2 linked regions of the Tistrella bauzanensis genome follow. The protein of the gene in region 1 interacts with the protein of each later gene in a pairwise test. Links are inferred from orthologs where the notes say so. Each region holds a gene or a part of one and is shown on either strand. Other genes may lie near its edges. The genes, in order: IEW15_RS21735 and IEW15_RS05605.

What was found.
Region 2: the proteins of IEW15_RS21735 (region 1) and IEW15_RS05605 interact in binary tests that used the Escherichia coli proteins (3 or more experiments, as listed by UniProt). The link is inferred for Tistrella bauzanensis from one-to-one orthologs.

Annotation. Positions count from the first base shown.
Region 1 is NZ_BMDZ01000076.1:2,541-16,252, reverse strand. The notes cover bases 8,476-11,467. They hold IEW15_RS21735 (ABC-F family ATP-binding cassette domain-containing protein), read left to right. Parts: upstream 8,476-9,010; coding sequence 9,011-10,924; downstream 10,925-11,467. Other genes in these bases: pdxR (MocR-like pyridoxine biosynthesis transcription factor PdxR), read right to left, coding at 10,961-11,467; ndk (nucleoside-diphosphate kinase), read right to left, coding at 8,476-8,733. In the rest of the region: rnd (ribonuclease D), read left to right, coding at 89-1,390; IEW15_RS21775 (VOC family protein), read right to left, coding at 1,449-2,276; IEW15_RS21770 (HdaA/DnaA family protein), read right to left, coding at 2,273-3,091; IEW15_RS21765 (AI-2E family transporter), read right to left, coding at 3,088-4,218; IEW15_RS21760 (CDP-alcohol phosphatidyltransferase family protein), read right to left, coding at 4,230-4,838; IEW15_RS21755 (DUF2066 domain-containing protein), read right to left, coding at 4,846-6,102; purM (phosphoribosylformylglycinamidine cyclo-ligase), read left to right, coding at 6,415-7,542; purN (phosphoribosylglycinamide formyltransferase), read left to right, coding at 7,515-8,180; more of ndk, read right to left, coding at 8,311-8,475; more of pdxR, read right to left, coding at 11,468-12,484; IEW15_RS21725 (pyridoxamine 5'-phosphate oxidase family protein), read left to right, coding at 12,575-13,282; IEW15_RS21720 (Usg family protein), read left to right, coding at 13,551-13,712. UniProt on the Escherichia coli protein: Genetic data indicate it may be involved in ribosome assembly or function.
Region 2 is NZ_BMDZ01000008.1:72,555-87,546, reverse strand. Bases 11,116-14,516 are described here. They hold IEW15_RS05605 (2-oxoglutarate dehydrogenase E1 component), read right to left. Parts: upstream 14,214-14,516; coding sequence 11,316-14,213; downstream 11,116-11,315. Other genes in these bases: sucD (succinate--CoA ligase subunit alpha), read right to left, coding at 14,282-14,516; odhB (2-oxoglutarate dehydrogenase complex dihydrolipoyllysine-residue succinyltransferase), read right to left, coding at 11,116-11,171. In the rest of the region: fsa (fructose-6-phosphate aldolase), read left to right, coding at 100-756; IEW15_RS05650 (DUF484 family protein), read left to right, coding at 903-1,613; IEW15_RS05645 (tyrosine recombinase XerC), read left to right, coding at 1,580-2,695; IEW15_RS05640 (lipase family protein), read right to left, coding at 2,717-4,045; IEW15_RS05635 (Crp/Fnr family transcriptional regulator), read right to left, coding at 4,179-4,904; IEW15_RS05630 (aldo/keto reductase family oxidoreductase), read right to left, coding at 5,177-6,043; IEW15_RS05625 (TetR/AcrR family transcriptional regulator), read left to right, coding at 6,129-6,755; IEW15_RS05620 (hypothetical protein), read right to left, coding at 6,780-8,228; lpdA (dihydrolipoyl dehydrogenase), read right to left, coding at 8,467-9,879; more of odhB, read right to left, coding at 9,921-11,115; more of sucD, read right to left, coding at 14,517-14,992. UniProt on the Escherichia coli protein: E1 component of the 2-oxoglutarate dehydrogenase (OGDH) complex which catalyzes the decarboxylation of 2-oxoglutarate, the first step in the conversion of 2-oxoglutarate to succinyl-CoA and CO(2).

The sequences.
Region 1 (13,712 bases):
TCCGGCCGCGGATATGCCAGGCATATAACGTGACGTGACGTCTGTCCGACGTGGCGGGCGGGCGATCAATCGTGCTATAGACGAGATCATGACCGAGATCATCACCGACACCCAGTCGCTCAGACAGCTTGTTGACGAATTGAAGGCCGAACCCTTCGTCACCGTCGACACCGAATTCATGCGCGAGAAGACCTACTGGCCCAAGCTGTGCCTGGTGCAGCTTGCCGGCGCCAGCCGGGCCGCCGCGGTCGATCCGCTGGCCGAGGGCATAGACCTGGCGCCGCTGGGCGAACTGCTGGCCGACACCTCGGTGCTGAAGGTGTTCCATGCCGCCCGCCAGGATGTGGAAATCTTCCTGCTGCTGTTCGGCGCCGTGCCGACGCCGATGTTCGACACCCAGGTGGCCGCGATGGTCTGCGGCTTCGGCGAAAGCGTCGGTTATGAAACCCTGGTGAACAAGCTGGCCCGGGCCAGCATCGACAAGTCATCCCGCTTCACCGACTGGTCGCGGCGCCCGCTGACGGAGAAGCAGGCGACCTATGCCCTGGCCGACGTCACCCATCTGCGCACTGTGTACGAGAAGCTGGCCAGGCTTCTGGAAGACAGCGGCCGCGAGGAATGGCTCGACGAGGAAATGGCGACGCTGAACGCCGCCGAAACCTATGAGACCAAGCCTGACGTGGCCTGGGAGCGTATCCGGACCCGCAGCCTCGACCGGCGCTTTCTGGGACTGGTGCGTGAACTTGGCGCCTGGCGCGAGCGTCAGGCGCAGTCGCGCAACGTGCCCCGCACCTTCATCACCAAGGACGAGACGCTACTGGAGATGGCCTCCAGTCAGCCGAAGACGGTCGATGATCTGAGGCGGGTCCGTGGCCTGCCGAAATGGGCGACCGAGGGTGCCGGCGGCGAGGAGGTGCTGTCCTGCATCGCCCGCGCCCTGGCCGAGCCCAAAGGCGACCTGCCCGACCGGGAGCCGCCGCGCGATCTGCCCCGGGGCCTTGGGCCGCTGATCGAACTGCTGAAGGTTCTGCTGAAGATGAAGAGCGAGGAGCACGGCGTCGCCCGCACGCTGATCGCCTCGCAGGATGACCTGGAAATGCTGGCGATCGACGGCCCCACCGCCCCCATTGCCGCCCTGAAGGGCTGGCGCCATGAGGTGTTCGGCGAAGACGCGCTGCGGCTGCTGTCGGGCGACGTCGCCCTTGGCGCCCGTGGGCGGTCGATCGCGGTGCTGTCGTTGTCGGGCGAGGAAGCCGTGCTGCAATCGACCCGTCGCAAGCAGCGCAAGCGCAAGCTGCGCAAGGATGACGACACCACCGATGCCGGCGACGGCCCGGCCGATGGCACCGATGACGCCGGCACGATATCCGCCGACATCGCCGCAGATTGACACCCCCGAAGCCGACCGCCGGCCCATGACAAGACCGGTTCAGGGCATCACATCCAGATCAGGCATCGCCAGATGAGGCATCGACTGACAGGATCAATGTCGCGACGCCGGCCGGCGGTTCGGCCAGAGTGAAGACCTGCGTGGCCGGTCTGCGACCCCGGCGAGGCGCATCCCCGGCAATGCCCGCGGCAGTCAGGCGGCCATGTGCCGCCCGAGCGTCGGCCACGCGCCAGCACAGCCCCCAGAACCGATGTGGCGGTGGTGGGTTGATCTGAGTATCGGCGGGCGGATCCGTCGCTCCTGCCATCGATTGAACGACCTCGACGATGCTGTCGCCGCAGCGGAAGAACAGCATCCGTGCGCCCCAGGACGGATTGGCCCGGTCAAGCCTGAGGTCGAGCCCCAGCCTGCCGCCCAGCACCGCCACCGCGTGGGTGACGTCATTGGTGCGGATAACGACATGATCCAGGCCGATGACCGCACCCGGTTCGCCGCCGGTCCGGTCGATGCCGGTCTGGTCGATGGTCGCGTCGGTCAGGGTACCGACCTCTGCCTGCACCAGATGCACGCCCAGCCCCCCGGCAGCCGAGGGCGACAGCCGCAGCAGACCGTTTTCGGTCGCCATGGTGTGGTCGATCGCAAGCCCGCGCCGGTCGGCCAGCACCGCCGCCCGCGACAGGTCATCGACGGCAAAGCCCACTGCCGACAATCCGTCGGGGGCGTCGCCGCGGCCGGGCATCAGCCTGACCGCCAGCCGGCCGACCTGAAAGCAGGTCAGCGCCGCTGTCGCAATGATCGGGGCCCGGTCGAAGAGCGTCGCGTAAAGATTTGTGGCGGCATCAAGATCGGTGGCCACTATCTCGACATGGGCAAGACCGGTGATCATCCTGGCTCCACCTCGTCGTGAGGCCCCACCTCGTCGTGACGCCCCACCTCGTCGTGACGCCCCACCTCGTCGTGACGCCCCACCTCGTCGTGACGATTGCCGGACGCCGGCGCCGGGGGCGGACCGGCATCGGTCGTTTGATGATCCAGAATGCCGCGGGCCAGCGCCACGGTCACCGGTCGGTGCTCGGCCAGCGCCGTCTGGTCGATCGCATCCACCAGGCGGCGTGCGGCATCGAATGACCGCTCCATATGCACCGCCAACCAGCGGATGACATCCTCGCCGACCCGAAGCTGCCGGTCGGCGAACAGCTTCACCAGCAGCGCCATCAGCAGGGCATCATCGGGCGGCCCCACCCGTACCGCCGGTGCGGCCCGCAGCCGCGATGCCAGATCCGGCAGCGCCAAGGGCCAGCGGGCCGGCGGCTCGATGCCGGTCAGCAGCAAGGTGCCGCCGATGGCCGCAAGATGATTATAGAGGTGGAACAGTGCTGCCTCGTCGACGCCGGTTGCCTCGCCCAGATCCTCGACCAGCACGGCGCGCGCATCGTTCAGCAGATCGGATGGCGCGGTATCGGCGGTCAGTCGCGCAGGCGTGATCTCGACGGCGCTGCTCACCGCCTGCCACACCCGCGCCAGATGGGTCTTGCCGCAGCCCGCCGGTCCGTGAATGGCCAGTGCCGGCCCGGGCCATGCCGGCCAGCGGTCCAGCCAGGCCACGGCGTCGGCGTTGGACGGCGCCACCAGGAAATCCTCCCGCCCCAATGCCGGACGAAGCGTCAGGTCCAGCGGCAGTTGGGCGGGGCGTCGGATCAATGGCCGGTCTCCGGGCTGCGGGTCGCATCGATGACGGTACCGTCAACCATGGACTGGTCGATGGCCGGGCGTGGATCATAGAGCGCACTGGCAAGATACCGCTCCAGCGCATAGCGCACCAGAACCGCCACACACACCGCCGCCGGAAGCGCCACCAGAACGCCGACAAGCCCGAACAGCGCCCCCCCCACCATCAGGGCGAAGATGATCCAGACCGGATGCAGCCCCACGCGATTGCCGACCAGCGGTGGCTGCAGCAGGGTCTCGATCCCCTGCCCGGCCAGAAAGATGGCGCCGGCGGCGATGACATGCCAGTCGGTGCCGAACTGCAGCAGCGCGAAGCCCACCGACAGCGCGAAGCCGCTGATGAAGCCGACGAACGGCACAAAGGACAGAATGCCCGCCGCCATGCCGATCGGCACCGCCAGATCCAGCCCGATCACCACCAGGCCCAGCGAATACCAGGTTCCCAGAATCAGGCACAGCAAGGTCTGGCCACGCACCAGGCCGGCGATTCCGCGATCCATGTCCTTGGCCAGACGCCGCACCACGTCGCGGCCAGCCACCGGCACCCAGCCATCGATACGGGCAATCATCGTATCCCAGTCGCGCAGCAGGTAAAAGCTGACGACCGGCGTGATCAGCATCAGCGACACGATATTGGCGATCGACATCACCGAATTCATCAGCCCGGTGAGCACGCTGGCGATCATGCCGGCGGCGCGCGACCCCTCGCCCTCGGCCGTGGCGAACATACCCTGAATGCGTTCGGCCACCTCTGGCGGCAGGCGCCGCCACAGAAGATCCAGTTGCGGCAGTACCTCCTCGCGCACCAGCCTCACATATTCCGGCAGCCGGTCGATGAAGTCACCGATCCGGCTTTGAACATAGGGGGCCAGCACCGCCAGCCCGACCACCAGGGCGCCGAAGAAGAGAATGGTCACCACCCAGGTGGCCGCCATCCGGCCCAACCCCACGGTCTCGACGCGATCGACCAGCGGGTCCAGGAAATAGGCAACCAGCAGCCCGGCCACGAATGGCAGCAGCACACCGCCCAGCAGCCACAGGCTGCCGATCAGCACCACCACGAAAATCGCCCAGAACAGCGTACGCGCGCTTCGGCTCATGCTCCGTCCCTTCAGGCGCCGGGCGGTTGGTCGCCGGGCGTGTCATCATGTCGCCCGGCATGGCGCAACCAGCGCACCAGATAGCCCATGCCGGATAATGCGGTGGTCGCGGCCACGACCACCATCAGCAGATCGATCACTGTCTGCCAGTGCCTGTGGTTCAACACCGCGTCACCGGGCAGCAATGCCCCCGCCATGGCCAGCACGGCCAGCGCCATCGCGATCTGCGCCGTGGTATTCACCTTGCTGGTTCGCGAGGGGCTGATGGCGAGGGGCTGGCCCACGGTCTGCCCCAGCATCACACCACCCACGATCATCAGGTCACGAAACACCACCGCCATCACCAGCCATACCGGCAGCCAGTTCTGCCAGCCGAGGGCGACGAAGGTGCCGGAGATCAGCAGTTTGTCGGCCAGCGGGTCCAGCCAGGTACCAAGCCTTGTGCGGGCATCGAAGCGCCGGGCGATCCAGCCATCGACCGCATCGGACGCGCCGGCGACCAGGAACAGCCAGAAGGCTTCAGTCATAAAGCCGCGCAGCACCAGCCAGACGATGACCGGCACGGTCAGAATCCGTGCGGTCGTGATCAGATTGGGCAGCTGGCGCAGCCCGCCGGCCATTGCAGCCTCAGCCGCCGGCGCCGGTCGCGCGCGGCGGCACCGAGCCGACAGGCGCCGCCTGCCCGACCGGCGGTGTCTGGCCCGTCTCCGCACCGACCGGCAGCCCTCGACCGGTCGGCGCTGCCGGCTGACCGGCCGGCGCCACGGAGGCCGGCGCGGCGGTTCCGGGTGCCACCGACCCGACCGGCACGCCGCTCGCCCCCGCCGGGTTGCGGATGCGATCGACCAGTTCCCAATCGGTACCAAGCGGTATCAGCGCCAGACTCTGCCGGGTCAACGCGGCCTGCAGGCCATCACGATCACCATAATACCGGATGCTGACCTCGGCGCCCCTGTTCGACAGCAACCGCTCATCGACCGCCTCGATCATCGCCAGCGCCGACAAGCGCCGGCGGATTTCCGCCCAGACCGACAGATTGCCGAACCGGACCACAGCATCGAGCGAGTCGCGCCGGCTGTAGTCGACCAGATTGGTCGCCCGCCAGCCGCTGCGGGCCTGATCGAGTAGCTGAGCAACCACCGTTTCGGCCGCAGCCCCCTCGCCGCCGTCCCCTGCCAGGGGTGCGGTGGCGGTGAGGACCGTGCCGTCGGTTCCCGTCAGCCGGCCTTCGAGCTGGCCGCCGACAACGCGCCCCTCGGCGATCCATACCGCCTCGGCGTCGTACCGCGCGGCCAGGGCGTCCTGGGCCGCCGGATCGGACAAGGCCGCGCCATCGGCCGGCAGGGCCTGCCGGTCGGCCAGATCGCCCAAGGGCACCAGCATCGGGATCAGACCGCCGCGACCGACCGCCGTCTCCCATGCGCCACGCCACCAGCCGTCATCCCAGAAGCTGCCGCCGTCATAGCGCAACACTGGCACCACCAGCGACAGGCCCTTATCCGCCGCGGCGAAGGCAATGCCGGCATTGCGCAGCAGCCCGCGCACGCCCTCGGCATCGAACCGCACGGTCAGGGTGGCCCGATAGCGCTGCGGCGCCACCGCCTCGTTCGCCACATCGATCGACCGCACCAGCCGCAGCAACTGCTCGTTGCCGGGCCTGGGCAGCCGGTCGTGGTCGCGCGGATCGGTCATGCCGCGGAGCAGCAGATCGAGCGCGCGGCTCTGGCCGACATCCAGCGCCTTTTCCCGCGCGGCATTGGCATTGGCCGCGGTCTCATCGACCGCGACTCCATCCTGGGTATAGATCTCGTTGTTCCGGCCCTGGGCCAGGGCTGGCTGTGCCGCCAGAACCCCGATCATGATCAGGGCAAGGGTCACGGCCATGACGCCCTGCAAGGCCCGCCGGGCAAGGGGTGCGGCAGGGCTGGCCAGGGGTCTGATGGTCGAGCGGCCGCGGACAGCGTGGCCTGGCTGCATTGCTAGCATTGCAAACGCCGATCGTTGCAGTATGTTCACCGCGCCGGACCGCCCGCCGGGCCGCCCGCCGTTCATTCGACGGCAACTCTAGTCGAGAGCCGGCGCGCTGAAAACCATCTCGCCCGGAAATCCGCTTCACGACATCGACGGCGGCCGCCTTTATGCGCCCCCGAAGCGTGAGACAGGATCCCGGGCCCCGCACCAGAGGCGATGCCTTCGATGAGCGACGACCGCACCGCAGACCCCGCCGCCGCCGCGGCCCCGGAAGCCCGCGACCGCTATCGCGACGCCGGCGTCGACATCGACGCGGGCAATGCGCTGGTCGACCGGATCAAGCCCGCCGCCGCCCGTACCAAACGCGCCGGCGTCGCCGGCGGCATCGGCGGCTTCGGCGCGCTGTTCGACCTGAAAGCCGCCGGTTTCACCGACCCGATCCTGGTGTCGTCCACCGACGGCGTCGGCACCAAGCTGAAGATCGCTGAAGCGGCTGGCCGCCACGACACGATCGGCATCGATCTGGTCGCCATGTGCGTCAACGACCTGGTGGTCCAGGGCGCCGAGCCGCTGTTCTTCCTGGACTATTTCGCGACCGGCAAGCTGTCGGTGCCGCTGGCCGCCGCCGTGGTCGAGGGTATCGCCGAAGGCTGCGCCCAGGCTGGCTGCGCGCTGGTCGGCGGCGAGACCGCCGAGATGCCGGGGCTGTATGCCGGCAGCGATTACGATCTGGCCGGTTTCTCGGTGGGTGCCGCCGAACGCGGCACCCTGCTGCCACGCGCCGATGTCGGCGCCGGTGACGTGGTCATCGGCATGGCGTCGTCCGGCGTGCATTCGAACGGCTATTCCCTGGTCCGCAAGCTGGTCGCCGATGGCGGCTTCGACTATGCGGCCCCGGCACCGTTCGAGACCACGGCCACGAGCCTGGGCGAGGCGCTGCTGACGCCGACCCGGATCTATGTGAAGGCGCTGATGCCGGAAATCCGCGCCGGCCGCGTGAAGGCCCTGGCCCACATCACCGGCGGCGGCCTGCTTGAAAACATTCCGCGCGTGCTGCCGGATGGCGTCGGCGCCGATCTGGACGCCGCCGCCTGGACCCTGCCGCCGGTCTTCGGCTGGCTGGCCGCGACCGGTGGTCTGACCGGCCATGAACTGGCCCGCACCTTCAACTGCGGCATCGGCATGATCGTGGTGGTCGCGGCCGCCGATGCCGATGCGGTGATCGCCGGGCTGGCCGCCGCGGGCGAGACCGCTGGCGTCATCGGGCGGCTGGCACCGCGCGCCACGGGCGACGCCCTGGTCGTGATCGATCATATGGAGACCGCATGGCCAAGCGTGACGTCGCCGTCCTGATTTCAGGATCGGGCAGCAATCTTCAGGCATTGATCGACGCGGTCGCGGCCGACCCCGACCACCCTGCCCGCATCCGGCTGGTGATCTCGAACCGGCCGGGCGTCAAGGGGCTGGATCGGGCGGCGGCAGCCGGCATCGAGGCGATCGTCATCGAGCACAAGCACTTCCACGACCGCGCCGGCTTCGACGCGGCGCTCGACGAGGCGCTGCGCGCCCGTGGCATCCAGCTTGTCTGCCTTGCAGGCTTCATGCGCATCCTGACCGCGCCCTTCGTCGAGGCCTGGACCGGCCGGATGCTCAACATCCATCCCTCGCTCCTGCCCGCCTTCAAGGGGGCCCATGCGATCGATGACGCGCTGGCCGCCGGTGTGCGGGTCACCGGCGTGACGGTCCATTATGTCGTGCCGGAAATGGATGCCGGGCCGATCGTCATTCAGGCGGCGGTACCGGTTCAGCCGAATGACGATGCGGCCAGCCTGGCGCGCCGCATCCATACCGCCGAGCACCGCATCTATCCGGCGGCGCTGCGCTGGGCGGCAGCCGGCCATGTCAGCCTTGGCGATGACGGCCGCACCCGGTATTCAGGCCCCGCTGTGGCGGTGAACGCGGTGCTGATCTCGCCGCCGGCGATCGGCTGACACGGCGCCCCGCCACCACAGAACAAACCCACCATGGAACGAACCCGCGACAGACCAAAGAAAACGGGCCGTCCGGGATGATACCGGACGGCCCGTCTTCATATCGGCGCTGAAACCGGCGCGAGGCCGATCAGCCGACGATTTCGGTCTGGGCGAAGAAATAGGCGATCTCGTTGGCGGCGTTCTCGGCCGAATCCGAACCGTGCACCGAATTCGCCTCGATCGACTCGGCGAAATCCTTGCGGATGGTGCCCTCGGCGGCATTGGCCGGGTTGGTGGCGCCCATGATCTCGCGGTTGGCGGCAACCGCGTTGTCGCCTTCCAGCACCTGCACGACCACCGGACCCGAGATCATGAAGCTGACCAGATCGTTGAAGAAGGGGCGCTCGGCATGCACGGCATAGAAGCCCTCGGCCTGCGCCTTGGTCAGTTGCAGGCGCTTCTGCGCCACGATGCGCAGACCGCGGCCCTCGAAGCGGGCGTTGATCTGGCCGGTCAGGTTGCGGCGGGTGGCGTCGGGCTTGATGATCGACAGGGTGCGCTCGGTGGCCATTGTCTCGAACTCGTTTCTACGATGCAGGAGGAAACGGCGCGGCCGATCGATGACGGGCGGGCTGCGCCGACGGGTCTCCGCGGTTCCTCCCCGTCACACTCGTTCGGGGCCTGGGCCCGTTCGGAGCCGCCGGGGATTGAAAAGCCGCGATCGAGCGGGCTTATAACGGTTTCCCGGCCGCGCGGCAACCACCGCTCCGTGACGCCCCTGTCGCAATGCAATATGAGGCCTCTGCAGGCTCGTGACAGAGGCTCTCCGTCATGCTATGTGATCGCGCATGCTGCACATCAATGATCTCGTCTATCGCATCGAGGGTCGCCCGCTGTTCGAGGGTGCGACACTTGCCATCTCCGAAGGCCAGAAGCTTGGTCTTGTCGGCCCGAACGGTGCTGGCAAATCGACGCTGCTGCGCCTGATCCGTGGCGAGATCAGTCCGGATGCCGGATCGATCGTGCTGCGCCCCGGCGCCCGCATGGCATCGGTCGCCCAGGAGGCGCCCGGCGGCGCCGACAGCGCGGTCGAGCATGTTCTGGGCGCGCTGCCGGAACGGTCGGAGCTGCTGGCCAGGCTGGTCGTCGCCGAAGAGGCGCATGACGGCATGGCGCAGGCGGAGATCCATGCGCGTCTGGCGGAAATCGGCGCCCATGCCGAGCCGTCGCGGGCCGCCCGCATCCTGTCGGGGCTGGGCTTCAACGAGGCCATGCAGGCCGCGGCCTGCTCCAGCTTCTCAGGCGGCTGGCGGATGCGGATCGCGCTGGCCCGGACCTTGTTCGCCAATGCCGATGTGCTGCTGCTGGACGAACCCACCAACCATCTGGATCTCGAAGCCACGATGTGGCTGGAGAGCCATCTGGCGACCTATCCCGGCACGCTGATCGTGGTCAGCCATGATCGCGATCTGCTGAACGCCGTCACCGATCGCATCGCCCATGTCGATGGCGGCAAGCTGGTGGCGTATCGCGGCAATTTCGACCAGTTCCTGCGCCAGCGGGCGGAACGCCGCGAGCATGCCGCCAAGGCGGTCGTGCGGGTGGAGGCGGAGCGCAAGAAGCTGCAGGCCTTCATCGACCGCTTCCGCGCCAAAGCGACCAAGGCCGCCCAGGCCCAGAGCCGGGTGAAGGCGCTGGAGCGGCTGGGATCGGCCGATGCACCGCCGCGCGCCTATGAGGTGGCGTTCTCGTTTCCCTCACCGGAAACACTGGCACCGCCGCTGCTCGCGATCGACGATGTGACATTGGGCTATGGCGACGCGCCGCCGGTGCTGCGCGGGATCAATCTGCGCATCGATCAGGACGACCGCATCGCCCTGCTGGGCGCCAACGGCAACGGCAAGTCGACACTGATGAAGCTGCTGGCCGGGCGGCTGGAGCCCCGCCACGGACGCATGGTGCGGCCGTCAAAGCTGCGGATCGGCTATTTCGCCCAGCACCAGACCGACGAGTTGATCGCCGGCGACACCGCATTTCAACACATGAAGCGGGTGATGCCCGGCGTCCATGATGCCAAGGTTCGCGCGCAGCTCGGCCGCTTCGGTCTGGCCCAGGCGCGTGGCGACACGGCGGTGGAGCAGTTGTCGGGCGGCGAGAAAGCGCGTCTGCTGTTCGCGCTGGTCACCCGCGATGCACCGCATCTGCTGTTGCTGGACGAGCCGACCAACCATCTGGACATCGAGGCGCGCGACGCGCTGATCGAGGCGGTGAACGAATACACCGGCGCCGTGGTGTTCATCGCCCATGACCGACGGATGGTGGAACTGGCGGCCGAACGGTTGTGGCTGGTCGCCGATGGCCGCTGCAAGCCCTATGAAGGCGACCTCGACGACTATCGTAAGCTGCTGCTGGAAACCGCGCGCGTGGCGCCGGATCGTGGCGGTGCCGCCACCGATGCCGAGGCCAAGGCCAATAAGCGCGATCAGCGCCGCGCCGCGGCTGAGCGTCGCGAAAAACTGAAGCCGCTCAAGAACCTGATCAGTAAGGCGGAGAATGAGGTCGAACGCCTGACCCGGGAACGCGACCGGCTGGCGGCCCTGCTGGCCGACCCGACCTTCTATGACGGCCCCCCGGCCGATGTGGCACGCGCCACGCGTGAGAAGGGCCAGGTGGACAGCAAGCTCGCCGCCGCCGAGGAACGCTGGCTGGCCGCCCTCGATACCTATGAACGCGCCGAAAGCGACGCGATGGCCGACGCCTGACCGCTGATCGGCCGACATCCCGTCGGCCCGCGACTGTCAGCCGATCAGACGCGCGAGCCGTGCCACCGCCGCATCGGCTGCGCGCTCGGGCAGGGCCGCGAACCCCAGAATCAGCCCGGGCCGGCGCCGCGCATCCGACAGAAAATGCGGCGCCAGCGCCGAACCACGCATACCGGCGCGAGCCATCGCCGCCGCCAGGGCAACATCATCGGTGCCGGCGGGCAGGTGCAGCACCAGCGACATGCCGCCGGCGCCGGCGCTGATGGCCATGCCGCGCCCTGGCTGCGGGGCGATGACCCGGCGCTCGATGGCCTCGATCACCGCTGCGCGCCGCCGCGTATAAAGTGCGCGCATCCGTCGGACATGGCGGCCCAGATGGCCATCGGTCATGAAACGGGCCAGGGCCGGTTGCAGCACCAGGGCCGATGGCGGCCCCAGCGCGCGCAGCCCCTCGGCGAAACGAGCGACATGCCCCTCCGGCACCACCAGATACCCAAGGCGAATACCCGGCGCCAGAACCTTGGAAAAGCTGCCGATATAGATCGTGCGCCCATGGCCGTCCAGGCCCTGGAGCGACGGGATCGGCCGCCCGGCATAGCGGAACTCGCTGTCGTAATCATCCTCGATGATCCAGCCGCCCTGTGCCGCCGCACGGTCGATCAGCCGCAGCCTGCGGGCCAGCGGCAGGGTCATCCCCAACGGGTATTGATGCGAGGGCGTCAGAATGCAACTGCGGGCCGCGGGCGCCATCGCCTCGGCCGCATCGGGGTCGAAGCCGTCGGCATCCAGCGGCACCGGCACCGGCCGCGCGCCGATCAGGCCCAAGGCGGTCCTGATGCCGCGATAGCCCGGGTCTTCCACCCAGACCGGTTCGTCACGACCGATGACCATCCGGCAGGCAAGATCCAGTGCCTGCTGGGCACCTGCTGTGATCAGCACCCGCGCGGGGGTCGCGATCACCGCCCGCGTCGCCACCAGATGTGCGGCAACGGCCTGGCGCAGAACCAGCGCACCGGCGGGATCGGCAACCGCCAGGGCGTCGGTCCCGCCAGCTTTCATGCCATGGACGAGCGCCCGGTTCCATGCCGCCAACGGAAACTGATCAAGCGCGCCGATGCCTTCGGCAAAGACCGGCGGCGGCCAGCCCGCCGGCATCCCCGCTGCCGGTGCAACTGCCGATGCCGGTGCCGGGGGTGCCGACGACATGGCGGAGCGGGGCGGTGACAACGCCAACTGGGAATCGGGCAGATCGGCCGAGACCCTGGTCCCATCGCCGATGCGCGCGGTCAGATAGCCTTCCGCCACCAGTTGCTCATAGGCGCCGACAACTGTGCCCCGGGCGACACCAAGGGCCGCGGCAAGACTGCGGCTGGCCGGCAGACGCGCGCCCGGTGCCAGACGGCCGGCCAGAATCGCGTCGCGCAACGCGCCATACAACCCCTGCCCCACGCCGGCGGCCAGCGGGTCGCGCAGGCTGGAGGACCGATCCGGCCAATGGGGAAGCAGGGCAGCGAGGTCGGCAGCGAGGTCGGTCTCATGCGTTTTCGAAGATTGGTCCATTCATAGATCTCATATTTGGATCATTAGATCAGACCAATCATCTCATAGGCTGCGCCATAACACCACACGCCGCCATGAACGGACCACCCCATGACCATTGATACCGATCTGCCACCCGCGCCACCGGTCCCGCCTCTCGGGTCGACGCCCCGGACGACCCTGACGCGGTTGCCCGACCGGGCGGCAACCGACCGGGCGATGCTGAACGACCTGCTCGACGAGGCACTTCTCGCCCATATCGCCTTCGCCGACGATGGTCAGCCGGTGGTGCTGCCGATCGCCTGCTGGCGCGCGGGCGACCATCTGTACATCCACGGAGCCCGCAAGACCCGGTTCATGCAGGTGCTCGCCGACGGCGCCCCCGCCTCGGTCGCCGTGACGGTGCTGGATGGGCTGGTCATCGCCCGCTCGACCTTCAATCACTCCATGAACTATCGATCGGCCATCATCTTCGGACGGTTCGAGCCGGTCGACGATCCGGTCGCGAAAGCGGCCGCCCTGGATGCCTTCATGCGTCATGTGGTGCCGGGCCGCGACCCGCATGAGCCACGCCCCGGCTCGGATCAGGAACTGAAAGCCACCCACGTGCTCCGGATCGCCCTCGACGAGGTATCGGTGAAGTGGCGGGCCGGCCCGCCGGGTGATCAGCCACAGGACATGGACCGGCCGGTCTGGGCCGGTGTTGTGCCGCTGGCGCTGACGGCGGGGACGCCGATCACCGCGCCCTCCGCCGCCACCCGCCCGGTGCCGCCGGAATTTGCCGCCTATCGCCGCCCATCCGGGTGTGCCAGAGGCTGAGAGTCGCAGACTGCGACTGCGTCTTAAAACCGCCTCACGCAAAATGCATTGCAAACTGCGTGGGGCCGCCTTGCCACCCCTTTGCCGCGACAGCACTCGGTAAGCACAAGTCAGCAGCAATCGCGATGGAGTGCCAATGAATAACCGGCCGCGTCAGTCATCGCCCCTCACCTTCGATTGGATCTTGAAAAATTGATTCTGAAAATATCATATATAGATATGAACTCCCGCACCGACATCGCGTCATCTGAAAAGATGGAGGGTGGATATGACTGATATTGAAGCGGTCCTTCGTAACAACCGGATAACCACTGCGGAAATCATATACTATATGCCGGATCATCCTATGGTTCTGCAGAGCCTTGTCTGGCAGTTTCTGGATCTGGCGCCGCGATTTCCAAAGTTACAGGCTTTCCTGCAGTTCTGGACA
Region 2 (14,992 bases), on another replicon or contig:
CCGCCTGAGCGCCCGCAATATCCGCCCTGCATGGCGGACAGCCGCCGATCACAGCCCCGGCGGCCAGCCGCCGATCACAAGTCTCCCGAGGCCCGCATCATGAAGTTCTTCGTCGATACCGCCGACATCGCCGAAATCCGTGAGCTTGCCGCGACCGGTCTGGTCGACGGCGTCACCACCAATCCGTCGCTGATCGCCAAGAGCGGCCGCAAATTCGTCGAGGTGATCGAAGAGATCTGCGCCGTCGTCGCAGGCCCGGTCTCGGCCGAGGTGACAGCGCTCGATCACGAGAAGATGCTGGCCGAAGGCCGGTATCTGGCGCGCATCGCCCCTAATGTCACCATCAAGGTGCCGCTGACCGTCGATGGGTTGAAGACCTGCAAGGCACTGTCCGACGAAGGCACGCCGGTCAATGTCACGCTGTGCTTCTCGCCCGCACAGGCGATCCTGGCCGCCAAGGCCGGTGCCCGCTTCATCTCGCCCTTCGTCGGCCGGTTCGACGACATCGGCGCGCGCGGCATGGATCTGATCGAGCAGATCGTCGAGATCTACGACAATTACCCCACCTTCCAGACCGAGGTTCTGGTGGCGTCGGTGCGCCATCCGCTGCATGTGGTCGAGGCCGGCCGCATGGGCGCCGATGTCGTCACCGTGCCGCCGAGCGTGCTGCGCCAGATGTATCAGCACCCGCTGACCGACAAGGGTCTGGCCGCGTTCATGGCCGATTGGGAGAAGACCGGCCAGACCGTGCTCTGACCCGCACCCGATGCGAACCCGCCCCGCACCGGCTCCCTGATGGCGCGGCCCCCTGATGGCGCCGTCCCTCTGATGGCGCCGTCCCTCTGATGGCGACAGGGGCCGGTGCGGAGACCGAGCCTTCCAAGGATGACCGACACCCCGCGATGACCAGCAGCTCCGATACCGCCGCACCCGCCACCGGACGTCCGATCGAAGACGCCGACGTGCTGGCACACCTCGCCCGCAACCCGGATTTCTTCCAGCGCCATCCGGCCGCACTCGAAGGGCTGACCCTGCCGGGCCGCCGCCATGGCGACGCCGTTGTCGACATGCAACGGTTCCAGATCGAGCGGCTGTCACGCACGGTCGACGACATACGCAGCACCCAGAAGCGGTTGATCGGTACGGTTCAGGCCAATGCCGACATCGAAACCCGGGTCCGGGCCTCGGTGATTGCCCTGGTCGGCGCCGGCAGCCTTGGCCGGTTGAACGATCTGCTGGTTCAGGCCCTGCCGCAGGCTCTGGGCATCGAGCGGGCGTTTCTTGCCACCGAGGCCGAGCCGGCCGGCCTGCCGGCGGGCATGCTGGCCCTGCCGCGCGGCAGCGTCGATCGTCTGGTCGGCGCCGGCCGCGACCTTCGCCTGCGCGGTCGCATCGCCGATGACGACCGCCCGCCGCTGTGGACCGGTGCCGAGACCGTGCGCTCAGATGCGATCGTGCGCCTGAAGCCGCGTGCCGGCATGGCGCCGATGCTGCTGGTGCTGGGCGACAGCCGCGAAGCGACCTGGCATGACGGCCAGGCCAGCGATCTGCTGGATTTCCTGGCGGCGGTGATCGCCCAATGTCTGGCCCGGCTGTGGCCCGCCGCCGGCTGACCGGCGCCGCGACCGATGCCGTGGCCGGCGCCGACGGCGCGGCGCCATCGGCCCTGACCCTGCCCGCCGACATCGCCGCCGCCGTGGCCGACTGGGATCGGTGGCTGGTGGCCGAACGGCGCGCCGCGGCGAACACTATCGATGCCTATCACCGCGACCTCAAAGGCTTCCTGGCCTTCATCCAGGACTGGAGCGGCGGACTGGACAATCTGCCGGCACTGGCCGCGATCGAGATTTCAGGATTCCGCGCCTGGATGGCCAGCCGGCGTTCAGCCGGGCTGAAGCCTGCCTCCACCGCCCGCGCGCTGGCGGTGGTGCGCGGTTTCTATCGCCGGATCGATCGGGTGCATGGTCTGCCAGCGCCGGGGCTGGCCGGCATCGGCAGCCCGAAACATGCCCGCCCGGCACCGCGGCCGATGACGCCGGACGAGGCCGGCCGGGTGACGGCGCTGGCCGCCGAGATGGCGGCCGAGGGAGGGCCCGCCTGGATCGCTGCCCGCGAACGCGCGCTGTTCGCCCTGTTATGGGGGGCGGGGCTGCGCATCGGCGAGGCGTTGGGCCTGGATGGCCGCGACTGGCCGGGCCTGCGCGACCGCCAGCCGGCACTGACCGTGCGCGGCAAGGGTGGCAAGCAACGCCGCGTGCCGTTGATCGCGGCGGTGACCGAAGCGGTGGAGGCCTATCGCGCCATCTGTCCGCATCCTCAGACGCCGGATCGGCCGATCTTCACCGGCCTGCGCGGCGGCCGGCTGGACCGGGCGGTGGCCGAACGCCACATGGCCGCGGCCCGCCGAGCGCTGGGGCTGGACGACAGCGCCACGCCCCATGCCCTGCGCCACAGCTTCGCCACCCATCTGCTGGATGGCGGCGCCGATCTGCGGGTTATCCAGGATCTGCTGGGCCATGAAAGCCTGGCAACCACCCAGCGCTATACCGCCGTCGCCACCGAACGGATGATCGCCGCCTATACCGCCGCCCATCCCCGCGCCCGGATGCGCGGGGATGGCCCCGACCCGCAATCAGACGACGACCCGCAATCAGACGGGGGCCCGCAATCAGACGGCGGATCGGCGCAGACATGACAGCCGGGCCACAGCCCGGCTTCAATCGCCGTGCAGCAGTGCCAGAACCGTATCGATATCCGGATCATGCGGCTTCCAGTCCGCCGGCACGCCCGGCAGAAGCTGCGGCGCGCTGACCCCCAGCTCATTCGAATACTGGTCGATATGGGTGGCCAGGATCAGCCGGCCGATCTGGCCCAGCACCGTGGCCTTGCCCGGCTGCGGCGGGTTCTGGGCGGTCACCGGATTGGCGTCGGTGAAGGCCGGCCACGGGTTCCAGACCGGATCGGTCTTCAGCGTATAGCCCTGGGCATCGGTGGTCTCGGTATAGGTGAACAGACCCCAGTTGCTTGAAAAATCGGCGGCGCCGAAGGTCTGATGCGGGATGTTGGCATAGGTGATGTCCTTGATCCGCCGCTCCATGTAATGCACCAGACTGGAGACGGTATAGCCGACACTGATCGTGCCCGATCCCAGCATGCCGAAGATGCTGGGATAGTTGCCGGCGGCATCCTTGTCGCCGATCACGCTGGGCAGCATGTTCCAGGCCCGTGGCACCACGTCGTGCAGATTGACGTAGTCGGTGGCATCGGGATAGCCGGCGGTGAACAGATCCAGCCAGGCCTGATTGCCGGGCGTGGCGCCGGCCGAGGGCAACAGGTTGATCGCCCCCCAGCCGCTGCTGGTCGGATCGGGATAGAGATAGAAGGCAAGCGTCGGCGACAGGGCGCCTGCCAGGCTGTGGCCGGTGAACCACAGCGTCGACCCGCCATCGGCCTTCGAGGCCAGGAAGGATTTCAGGCTGCCTTGAACCGGATCGGTCATGCCCAGCAGGGCGCTGATGCCGGTGGCGGTGCCGGCCGAGATCTGCGGGGTGGTGGCCGGCAACACGTCGTGACGCTTGACCGTGAACGGGATCTGGGGCGGCCATGTCGCGGTATCATGGGCGTAGACGTCGAAATCCTCGTCGATCCAGTCCATCAGATTGGCGGCATTGGTGGCGGCGATCGCCACAACATAGGTCGCGAGCGAGGGGCTCCAGGCGACATACATCGAATTGGTCGCATAGAGCGACAGCAGCTTCGCGCCGGCCTTCAGGGGCGCCACCCACACGCAGGGCCCCCACACCACCTGCCAGTCGCCACCCGCCAGTTCGGCATTGGTTTTCGCGAAGAACCCGGTCCAGGCCGGCCCCTGATAGGCGGCGAAGGCACCGGTGGACGACAGATCCTGCAAGGTGCCGCCATTCAGCCCGGCGGCCATGTAGTCGACAAGTTCGGTATCGTAACCGGAGGTCGTGGCCTTGATGCCGGCGACAGCGTTTGACGCGAGGCTCAGCATGAACACGGTCTGGTTGATGTCATAGGCCATCTTTGACGCATCCCTCGTAACCGTCCCGCTTCGCGGGGACATGTGGCAACAAGGTTATGCTAGCACGTCGAATATAGACGGTAAGTTGCAGTTCAGATCAATTTTTGGCCTATGTGAGGCAGTATCAGCCATATCACCGGGCGAGCAGCGCTTCCGGCCGGTCACCGGCCGCAACCCGCAGCAGGCGCATGCGATCGGGCACCACCAGCATGCGGCCGCGACGTTCCACCACGCCGTCATCCTGAAGCTGCGACAGCACCCGGGCAACGGTTTCGCGTGCGGTGCCGACCCGAGCGGCGATGTCGCGCTGCGCCGGCAGCCGGTCGACCACCCAGCTTCCGGGAATGGCGGCACCGCCATCCACCGGCCGTGCCAGACGCAGAATCTCCACCGCCACCCGTTCCACCGCCCGCAGGGTGCTGAGATCCATGATCCGTTCGTCGCAGGCACGGATGATCCGGGTCAGGCGCAGCATCACCTTGCGCGCCACCGTCGGCTGTTCGGTCACCAGCCGGTCGAACAGCTGCGGCGACAGGGCCGCCAGCCGACAATCGGTCGCCGCCACCACCCGGGCCGATCGCGGCAGGCCGTCGATCGCCGACAGCTCGCCGAAATAGCCTCCGGCCTCGATCCGCGCGAACGAGACCTCGCGGCCGGTCAGGGCATAGTTGATGATGTCCACCACCCCGTCGAGCACCAGGAAAACATCACGATTGCTGGTGCCGTCATCGGCGTCCAGCACCACGGTGCCCGCAGCATGACGCGCGGTGCGCACCTGCGCTGCCACCGCGGCAAGGCCGGTACGCGGCAGATCCGACAGCAGATCGATGCGGGCAAGCTCAGCAGCCAGCGTACTCATCGGCAACAGGCTCCTCGCGAACGGTCCGACGGGGCGGAACAGGTCATGGACAACAAGGCGTGCCGCCGCAGCCAGACCGGCCCGCTAAAAAGCCGGACACATCCACATCACCACAGCCAGGGACGGCGAATACGCCGACACGTTAAACATGGTGACAGGCCCCTGTCCACCTGCCGCATGCGGCAACGCAGAAACATGCGCCGCAGCGCGTCATTCCGGCCCGCAACTGCGAGACAGAGCCGGTTTCGCGTCTCAGCCACCGCCCTCGGCGTCTATCCGGCCACCCGATCGAGCGCCGCACGCATATCGTCCGACAGATCCAACGCGGCGGCAGCCAGATTTTCACGCAGATGCGCCACCGACGCGGTGCCGGGAATCAGCAGGACGTTGGCCGACCGGCGGAGCAGCCAGGCCAGCGCCACCTGCATCGGCGTGGCACCGAGCTGGCCGGCCACATCCGACAGCACCGATGACTGCAGCGGCGAGAATCCGCCCAGCGGAAAGAACGGCACATAGGCGATACCGTCGCCGGCAAGCTGATCGATCAGGGCATCGTCGCCGCGATGGGCGATGTTGTACATGTTCTGCACGCAGACGATGGTCGCGATCTCGCGCGCTTCGGCCACCTGCGTGGCCGTGACGTTGCTCAGACCGATATCCCGCACCAGCCCCTGGCGCTGCAGCCCGGCCAGAACCGCCAGTGGTTCCTCGATCGAGCCCTCGGCCGGCCCATGCGCGTCGAGCATGATCCGCAGATTGACCACATCCAGCACATCCAGCCCCAGATTGCGGAGATTGTCGTGCACCGCCCGGGTCAGCGCTTCCGCCGAGACATCCGGCTGCCACGAGGCGTCGTCGCCGCGTCGGGCCCCGATCTTGGTCACGATGGTCAGATCGCGGGGATACGGGTGCAGTGCCTCGCGGATGATCTGATTGGTGACATGGGGGCCATAGAAATCGCTGGTGTCGATATGATCGACCCCCGCTTCGATGGCCTCGCGCAGCACCGCCAGTGCCGCCGCCCGGTCTCTGGGAGGGCCGAAGACGCCCGGGCCCGCCAATTGCATGGCGCCATAGCCGATCCGCTTCACGCGGCGGTCGCCAAGAAGGAATGTGCCGGCATCGTCAAGGCTGGTCATAGAGATCCACTTTCATTGCCACGTCTTGCCTTCCAGGTCGCCGCCGAGTATATGAAGGATCCTTCAGCTTTTGAATTCGCTTTCCATGGCCTCCACCGCAGCAGCGTTAAGCCCCAGAAAAACCCCGGTTCAGGCGCGATCGGCGGCAACGATCGCGGCCCTGCATGCCGCCACGATTCAGGTTCTGACCCGCGAGGGCCTGGGCCGCTGCACCACCACCCGCATCGCCGAACGCGCGGGCATGTCAGTCGGCAGTCTGTATCAGTATTATCCGAACCGTGACGCGCTGTTGTCAGCGGTTCTGGAACGGCATCTGGACGACGTGGCCGGCACCATCGAACAATGCTGTGGCGACCAGCGCGGCAGACCGGTTGCCGAGATGGCCCCGGCCCTGGTGACCACCTTTCTTGCCGTGAAGCTGCGCGACCCCGCGCAATCGAAGGCCCTGTATGCGGTGGCGCGCGAACGCGGCGGTCCCGCCCTGGCCAAGGCCATGCAGGCGCGCATGGTGGCGGCGATCGCAGCGATGCTGGCCAGCGCCCCCGACGCCGGCTTCGACGACCCGGTCCTGACCGGCACGATCGCGTTCAACGCCCTGGTTGGGCCGGTCCGGGCCCTGCTGGAAGGGCATGTTCCGGCGGATATCGAAACCCGGCTGGAAGACCAGCTTGTCCGGCTTCTGACAGCATATCTGAAGACCCACCAGCTTTGAGCATTGCCGGCAACCGGCGCAATCTCAGGGGCCGGGCGTGAATTCGGGAAGCATCAACTCGACACCGCGGCTGCCGGCGGCGCTGGCCCCGGTAACCGTCAGCCTGTCGGGCAGCCGGCCGTTCATCCGGCCCTCCACCTGCCCCAGAAGATCGCCGAACAGGCCATCGCAGAGCATGCTCCAGCTCCCGGCCAGCGGGATAGGGTCCAGCGGGTCGGTCACCCATTCCGGGCCGATCGGGGGCGGCTCATAGGCCACGCTGTCCAACTGCCAGCTACCACGACAGATGGTCGGGCGCGGTCCGTCGCGCTCGGCATCGGGGCCGGCGAACAGCATCAGCATCTGGCCCTCGGCCCCGGCACGCAGGCCGATGCCGATGCCGGTGACATAGGCCACCCCGCGCCACAAACCCAACGGTGCCTGCACCGGGGGTGGGGCATCGTCGCCGGCACCGCCGGCGGCGGCGCCAGCCGTTATCTGCGGCAGTGCCCGCACGGCGATGTCGACCAGCACCGGCCGACCCAGCGGCGCGCGCGGCGGCGCCCCCTCGCCCAGAACCCCGATCGAGCCCACCACCACCGCCGCCAGATCGGCGTCATAACGCCGCCCCGGCTCAAGGCAGTGGAAACCGGCCGCCACCGCCGGCGGCACCCCGGCATCGGCCTCTGCCGCCATGGCGGTCGCGACCTGCAACTGGTCGCCGGACGGATCGGGGACCGGCGTCGTCCCGGATGGGCCAGCCGCAGGTGTGGAGTTGTCGGCAGGTGTGGGGCTGGGGCGCGCCGATGCAGCCGGCACCGCATAGCCGAACGCCGCCGGGTCGATCGGCGTCAGAAAGCCGATACAATCGCGCTCGGTCACCCGGAAGCGGTCCACCGGCAGCGGGCCCAGCCGGCTCGGCACCACCGCCAGCGGCGTCACCGCCAGATCGACCGACCCCTGATCGTCCTTGAAGCTGAACAACTGGTCGAAGGTCAGGGTCGGCCCGCGCGCCTCCACCGCCGCCACCGCCCCCAGATACAGGCCCGCCATGGGCTCGGCCTGGGTCGACGGCGCCCAGAAGGCGCCCTCCGCCGCCACCTCGCCATCCGGCAGCAGGTAATGGCGGGCAATGTCCGGCGCCGTGTCGACGCCATAGCGCGCCGCACGGAAAATCAGCCGGCCGCTCTTGGGCGCGATCCGCGACCACCGGCCGGCTTCCGGTGGTGTGTCCAGTTCGGCGGGGACATCCAGCTCTGCCGGCAGGTCCTCATCCGGCAGCACGCCCGACTCTTCTGATGGCACATCCGACTCTGGCGACGTATCCGGGGCCGGCGCGCCGTGCGATGCGGCAACCACGCCCGCGTCACCGTCACCGGCACCGGTGGGTGCCGCCCCTGCCGCCGGTGCCATGATCAGGGCAGCCGCGGTCAGCACCGCCGCCAGCAGGCGGCGGCCACGGGCCGCATCGTCATTCCGGGGGCCGGTTGGCATATTGTTATCCCCTGCCTCCACCAGACATCATCTCTACACCCGGCCGCGTCCCCGCGCCGGGCGGGGTGGCAACCGGCAGCGACGATACCCGCTTATACGTGAAATCAGAAGAGCTTCGCCGCGCCGCCACCCGTCAGCCCGGCCATTGAACGGAAAACGCCCGGCAGCGGTGATCCGCTGCCGGGCGTGTCCTTATGTGTCGTGTCGTGGTGCGGCCCCAACGCCGGGGCCGGCCGCGTCACATGTTGAGCGTGCGGCCATCCACCGCCAGTGCCGCTTCCTTCACCGCTTCTTCAAGCGTTGGATGGGCATGGCTGGTGCGGGCGATGTCCTCGGCGCTGGCCTTGAACTCCATCGCCAGAACCAGCTCGGCGATCAGCGTGCCGGCATCGGGGCCGATGATATGGGCGCCCAGAATCCGGTCGGTCTCGGCATCGGCCAGGATCTTCACGAAGCCGTCGGTATCGCCCACCGCCCGCGCCCGGCTGTTGGCCGAGAACGGGAACTTGCCGGGCTTATAGGCGACGCCGTCGGCCTTCAACTGCTCCTCGGTGCGCCCCACACTCGCCACTTCCGGCCAGGTGTAGATCACGCCGGGGATCAGGTTATAGTCGATATGACCCGACTGGCCGGCGATCATCTCCATGACGATCACGCCCTCTTCCTCGGCCTTGTGGGCGAGCATCGGGCCGTGGATCACATCGCCGATGGCGCGGATGTTGGGCACATTGGTGCGGAAATGGTCGTCGACCTCGATCCGGCCGCGCGGGCCGGTGGCGATGCCGACCGCATCCAGGCCCAGCCCCTCGGTATAGGGACGGCGGCCGATCGACACCAGAACCACATCCGCCTCGATGGTCTCGGCCTCGCCGCCCTTGGCCGGCTCAACCGTCAGCTTGACCGTGTCGCCGCTGGTATCCGCGGCCGTGACCTTGGTCGACAGCCGGAATTTCAGGCCCTGGCGGCCCAGAATCCGCTGCAACTGCTTCGAGACCTCGCCATCCATCTCGGGCGTGATCCGGTCCATATACTCGACGACCGTGACCTTGGCGCCCAGACGGCTCCAGACCGAACCAAGCTCCAGGCCGATGACGCCGCCGCCGATCACCACCAGATGCCCCGGCACCTTGTCGAGTTCCAGCGCGCCGGTCGAGGTGACGATCCGCGTCTCGTCGACGGCGACGCCGGGCAGATCGACATGGGTCGATCCCGTGGCGATGATCACCTCGCGGGTCTTCAGCGTGGTGGTGCCGCCATCGGCCAGCGCCACCTCGATCGTGTTGGCGTCGACCAGACGGCCGGCGCCCTTCACGTAATCGACCTTGTTCTTCTTGAACAGGCCCTCGATGCCGCCGGTCAGCTGGGTGACGACCTTGGTCTTGCGCGCCATCATGGCGGCGAGGTCAAGTTCGACCCCGCCGACCTTGACGCCGTGCTCGGCCATGCCCTTGCTGGCTTCGACATAGAGTTCCGACGACTGCAACAAGGCCTTCGACGGAATGCAGCCGACATTCAGGCAGGTGCCGCCCAGGGCGCCACGCTTTTCAACGCAGGCCACCTTCAGGCCAAGCTGGCCGGCGCGGATCGCGCCGATATAGCCACCGGGGCCGCCGCCGATGACGACGACGTCATAGGTCTGAGCGTCGCTCATGTCATGCATCCTTCATACGGTCGCGGGGATTGCTGTGGCGATCAGAGATCGAACAGCAGCCGCTCCGGGTTCTCGATGCACTCCTTCACGCGCACCAGGAAGCTGACCGCTTCCTTGCCGTCGATCACCCGGTGGTCATAGGACAGCGCCAGATACATCATCGGACGGATCACCACCTGGCCCTTCTCGGCCATCGGGCGGTCCTGGATCTTGTGCATGCCCAGAATGCCCGACTGCGGCGGGTTCAGGATCGGCGACGACATCAGCGAGCCATAGACACCACCATTCGAGATGGTGAAGGTGCCGCCGGTCAGTTCTTCCATCGTCAGCTTGCCATCGCGCGCCTTCACGCCCAGTGCGTTGATGGTGGCTTCCACGCCGGCGAAGGACAACTGGTCGGCATCGCGGACCACCGGCACGACCAGGCCCTGTTCGGTGCCCACTGCCACGCCGACGTCGTAATGGTTCTTGTAGACCAGCTCGTCGCCGTCGATCTGCGCGTTGACCGCCGGATATTCCTTCAGCGCCGCGATCGACGCCTTCACGAAGAACGACATGAAGCCCAGCTTCACGCCGTGCTTCTTCTCGAACCCGTCCTTATAGCGGCTGCGCAGCGCCATCACCTGGGTCATGTCCACCTCGTTATAGGTGGTCAGGATCGCGGCGGTGTTCTGGGCATCCTTCAGGCGCTCGGCGATGCGGCGGCGCAGCTTGGTCATGCGCACGCGGGTCTCGCGCTCACCAGCCGGCTGGGGTGCCGACGGGGCCGAGGCCTTGGGCGCGGCCGGTGCCGGAGCAGCCGCGGGCTTCGCCGCAGCAGCGCGCTGCACATCATCCTTCATCACCCGGCCGTCACGGCCGGTGCCTTCGACCTGCCCGGCATCGATGCCGGCATCACCGGCGGCCTTGCGGGCGGCAGGCGACAGGATCTTCTCAGCCTGGGCCGCCGCGGGCTCGGCTGCCGGAGCAGGCCTGGGGGCTTCGGCCTTCGGGGCTTCGGCCTTCGGGGCCTCGGCCTTCTTCGGGGCCTCGGCCGGCTTGGCGGCGGCGCCCTCACCTTCGCCGATCACGCCCAGCAGCGCGCCGACTTCGACGTCCGCGCCTTCCTCGGCCATGATGTCGGTCAGCACGCCGGCCGACGGCGCATTGACTTCGAGCGTGACCTTGTCGGTCTCCAGCTCCACAAGCGGCTCGTCGGCCTCGATGCGGTCACCGACCTTCTTGAACCACTGGCCAATGGTGGCTTCGGTAACCGACTCGCCCAGGCTCGGAACTTTGATCTCGACGCTCATCACGATCCCGATTTCGTTCATGTCCCGGCCTTGTGGCCGGGAAGCTACACACGTGGGGTTAGGTGGCGTATCCACGCACAGATGACAAGGCATTAACGCACAAACCGGGCCGCATGACTGTCATGCGGCCCGGTCTTGCATCGATCAGCCTGCCAATGCGTCGTCGATCAGCGCCCTTTGCTCTGCAACATGCTTGTGGTGCGAGCCGGTGGCCGGTGCCGCCGCCTCGGGCCGCCCGGCATAGCGCACGCGCTTGCCGGCCGCACCCATGCTGTCGATCAGGTCGTCCAGACGCGGGCTCATGAAGAACCAGTAGCCCTGATTCTTCGGCTCTTCCTGTGCCCAGACCAGATCCGCGTTCGGATAGCGGCGCAGTTCCTCGGCGATCGAGGTTGCCGGGAACGGGGCGAGCTGCTCCACACGGATGATCGCGACATCGTCGATCTCGCGGTTGCGGCGCTCTTCCAGCAGGTCGTAATAGAGCTTGCCGGTGCACAGCACCACCCGACGGACCTTGTCGGAATGACGCAGCCGGTCCACTTCGCCCAGCACCCGATGGAAGCTGGAGCCGGGGCCCATATCCGACAGCTTCGACACCGCCAGCTTGTGACGCAGCAGCGACTTCGGCGTCATCATGATCAGCGGCTTGCGGAACTTGCGGTGGATCTGCCGACGCAGGATGTGGAAGTAATTCGACGGCGTGGTGCAGTTGGCGACCTGGATGTTGTCCTCGCCATACAACTGCAGGAAGCGTTCAGGCCGCGCCGAGGAATGCTCCGGCCCCTGGCCCTCATAGCCATGCGGCAGCAGCATCACCAGGCCCGACATGCGCAGCCACTTCGATTCCGCCGAGCAGATGAACTGGTCGATCATCACCTGCGCGCCGTTCACGAAGTCGCCGAACTGCGCTTCCCAGACCACCAGGGCATTCGGTTCGGCCATCGAATAGCCGTATTCGAAGCCCAGCACCGCATATTCCGACAGCAGGCTGTCGACCACCTCGTAAGACGCCGCGGCGCCCAGATTGTTCAGCGGGATATAACGGTCTTCGGTCTTCTGGTCGATCAGCACCGAATGGCGGTGCGAGAAGGTGCCGCGCCCGACATCCTGGCCCGACAGACGCACCGGATAGCCCTCGGTCAGCAGGGTGCCGAAGGCGAGCGATTCGCCCAGCGCCCAGTCGATCCCCTCGCCGCTCTCGATCGCGTCACGCTTCTGGCCGAGCTGGCGCAGGATCTTGCGATGGACGTTCACCGTTTCCGGATTGTCGGTCAGCTTGAAGCCGATCTCGCGCAGCCGTTCCAGCGACACCGCGGTCGATCCGCGGCGGTCGTCGTTCGGCGCGCGCGAATAGCCCTTCCAGACGCCCTCGAACCAGTCGGCCTTGTTGGGGCGATAGGTCTTGGACTGCTCCAGATCCTGTTCAAGCTGCTGATGGAAAGTCTTCAGCGCGCCATCGACCTCGTCACGGGTCATCACGCCGTCGCCGACCATGCGGTCGCCATAGACCTGCAGCAGGGTCGGGTGCTGCGCGATCTTGCGATACATCAGCGGCTGGGTGAACGAGGGCTCGTCGGCCTCGTTATGGCCGTGGCGGCGATAGCAGAAGATATCGAGCACGACATCCTTGTGGAAGGTCTGGCGGAATTCAGCCGCCAGCCGCGACACATAGACCACCGCTTCCGGATCGTCGCCATTCACATGGAACACCGGCGCGTCGACCATCTTCGCCACATCCGACGGATAGGGCGAGGAGCGCGAGTATTTCGGGCTGGTGGTGAAACCGATCTGGTTGTTCACGATCACATGGACCGTGCCGCCGGTGCGATAGCCCTTCAGTTCCGACAGCGCGAAGCATTCCGCCACGACGCCCTGGCCCGCGAAGGCCGCGTCGCCATGCATCAGGATGCTCATCACCTTGGTGCGATCGGCATCGCCGCGCTGCATCTGCTTGGCGCGCGCCTTGCCGACGACGACCGGGTTCACCGCTTCCAGATGCGACGGATTGGCGGTCAGCGACAGATGCACCGTGCGGCCATTGGCCAGCGTGCGGTCGGCCGACGTGCCCAGATGATACTTCACGTCGCCCGAGCCCTGAACGTCCTCAGGGGTGGCCGAGCCGCCGTTGAATTCGTTGAACACCGCCGTGAACGACTTGCCCATCACCGCGGTCAGCACGTTCAGACGCCCGCGATGCGGCATGCCGAGGACGACTTCCTCGCAGCCCAGATCCGACCCGCGCTCAAGGATCGCTTCCAGCGCCGGGATCAGGCCTTCGCCGCCTTCCAGCGAAAAACGCTTGGTGCCGGTATATTTGATGTTCAGGAACCGCTCGAAGCCTTCGGCGATCACGACCTGGCCGAAGATCCGCTTGCGGGTCTCGGTGTCGAAGGCCTGGTCGGGGCGGTCGGCCTCGATACGGGTCTGCAACCATGCCTTCTGTTCGGGCGACTGAATATGCATGAACTCGACGCCGACCGTCCGGCAATAGGTCGCGTTCAGCTTGTTCAGCACCTCGCGCAGCGTGGCGCTGCTCAGCCCCAGCACGCCGTCGACATAGAAGGTGCGGTCCAGATCGGCATCGCTGAAGCCATAGGAGGCCGGGTCCAGTTCCGGATGGCCGGTAGGCGCTTCCAGGCCCAGCGGGTCCAGATTGGCCACCAGATGGCCGCGCACGCGATAGGCGCGGATCAGCATCAGCAGCCGGATGCTGTCCACCGTCGCGGAACGTTCCCCCGAAATCTCGGTGGCCTGGCCGTTCAGCGGACCGACACGCAGTTCGGTCGCGCCGTCCAGGGGTGCGACGAACCCCCGGGTCTCGGCACTGCCATTGGTCGCCGTCGCGGGCACCATGCCGGGCGCCCAGGGGGCGCCCCGCACTTCGGCGAGGACGGACGCGGCTTCGTCGCCCAGATCGGCGAAGAACCCCTGCCAGCTTTCATCGACCGACGAGGGGTTCTGAACGAAACGCGCGTAGAGATCGGCGATAAAGGCGCCGTTGCTCCCGAACAGGAACGAAAGTTGCTCGCTTTGCGCAGCCATCTTGAGCATTGGGAGCGCCGCTTACGCGGCGCCCTCTCCAGGTTTGGGTCTGGTTCGTGACAGATCCGTCAGCCTCGGAGCACCTGAACCATGGTGCTGCCAAGCGCCGCGGGCGATTGGGCAACGACGATGCCGGCGGACCGCATCGCGTCGAGCTTGTCGTCCGCACCACCCTTGCCGCCGCTGATGATGGCGCCGGCATGGCCCATACGACGGCCGGGAGGGGCGGTCCGACCGGCGATGAAACCGACGGTCGGCTTCTTCACCTTGGACTGCTTCAGGAACTCGGCGGCATCCTCTTCCTCGGAACCGCCGATTTCGCCGATCATGATGATCGCCTCGGTCTCGGGGTCTTTCAGGAACAGGTCGAGCGCGTCGATGAAGTTCGTGCCGTTGATCGGATCGCCGCCGATGCCGATGCAGGTCGACTGACCGAGGCCCGCCGCGGTGGTCTGCGCCACGGCCTCATAAGTCAACGTGCCCGAGCGGGAGACGATCCCGATCTTGCCACGCTGGTGGATGTGGCCCGGCATGATACCGATCTTGCATTCGCCGGGTGTGATAACGCCGGGGCAATTGGGGCCGATCAGCCGGGTCGACGACCGCTCCAGCGCCCGCTTCACCCGCACCATGTCCAGCACCGGAATGCCTTCCGTGATGCAAACGACCAGACGGACCTCGGCGTCGATCGCCTCAAGGATCGCATCGGCCGCATACGGCGGCGGCACATAGATCACCGAGGCGTCGGCGCCGGTCCGCTCCACCGCATCGGCGACGGT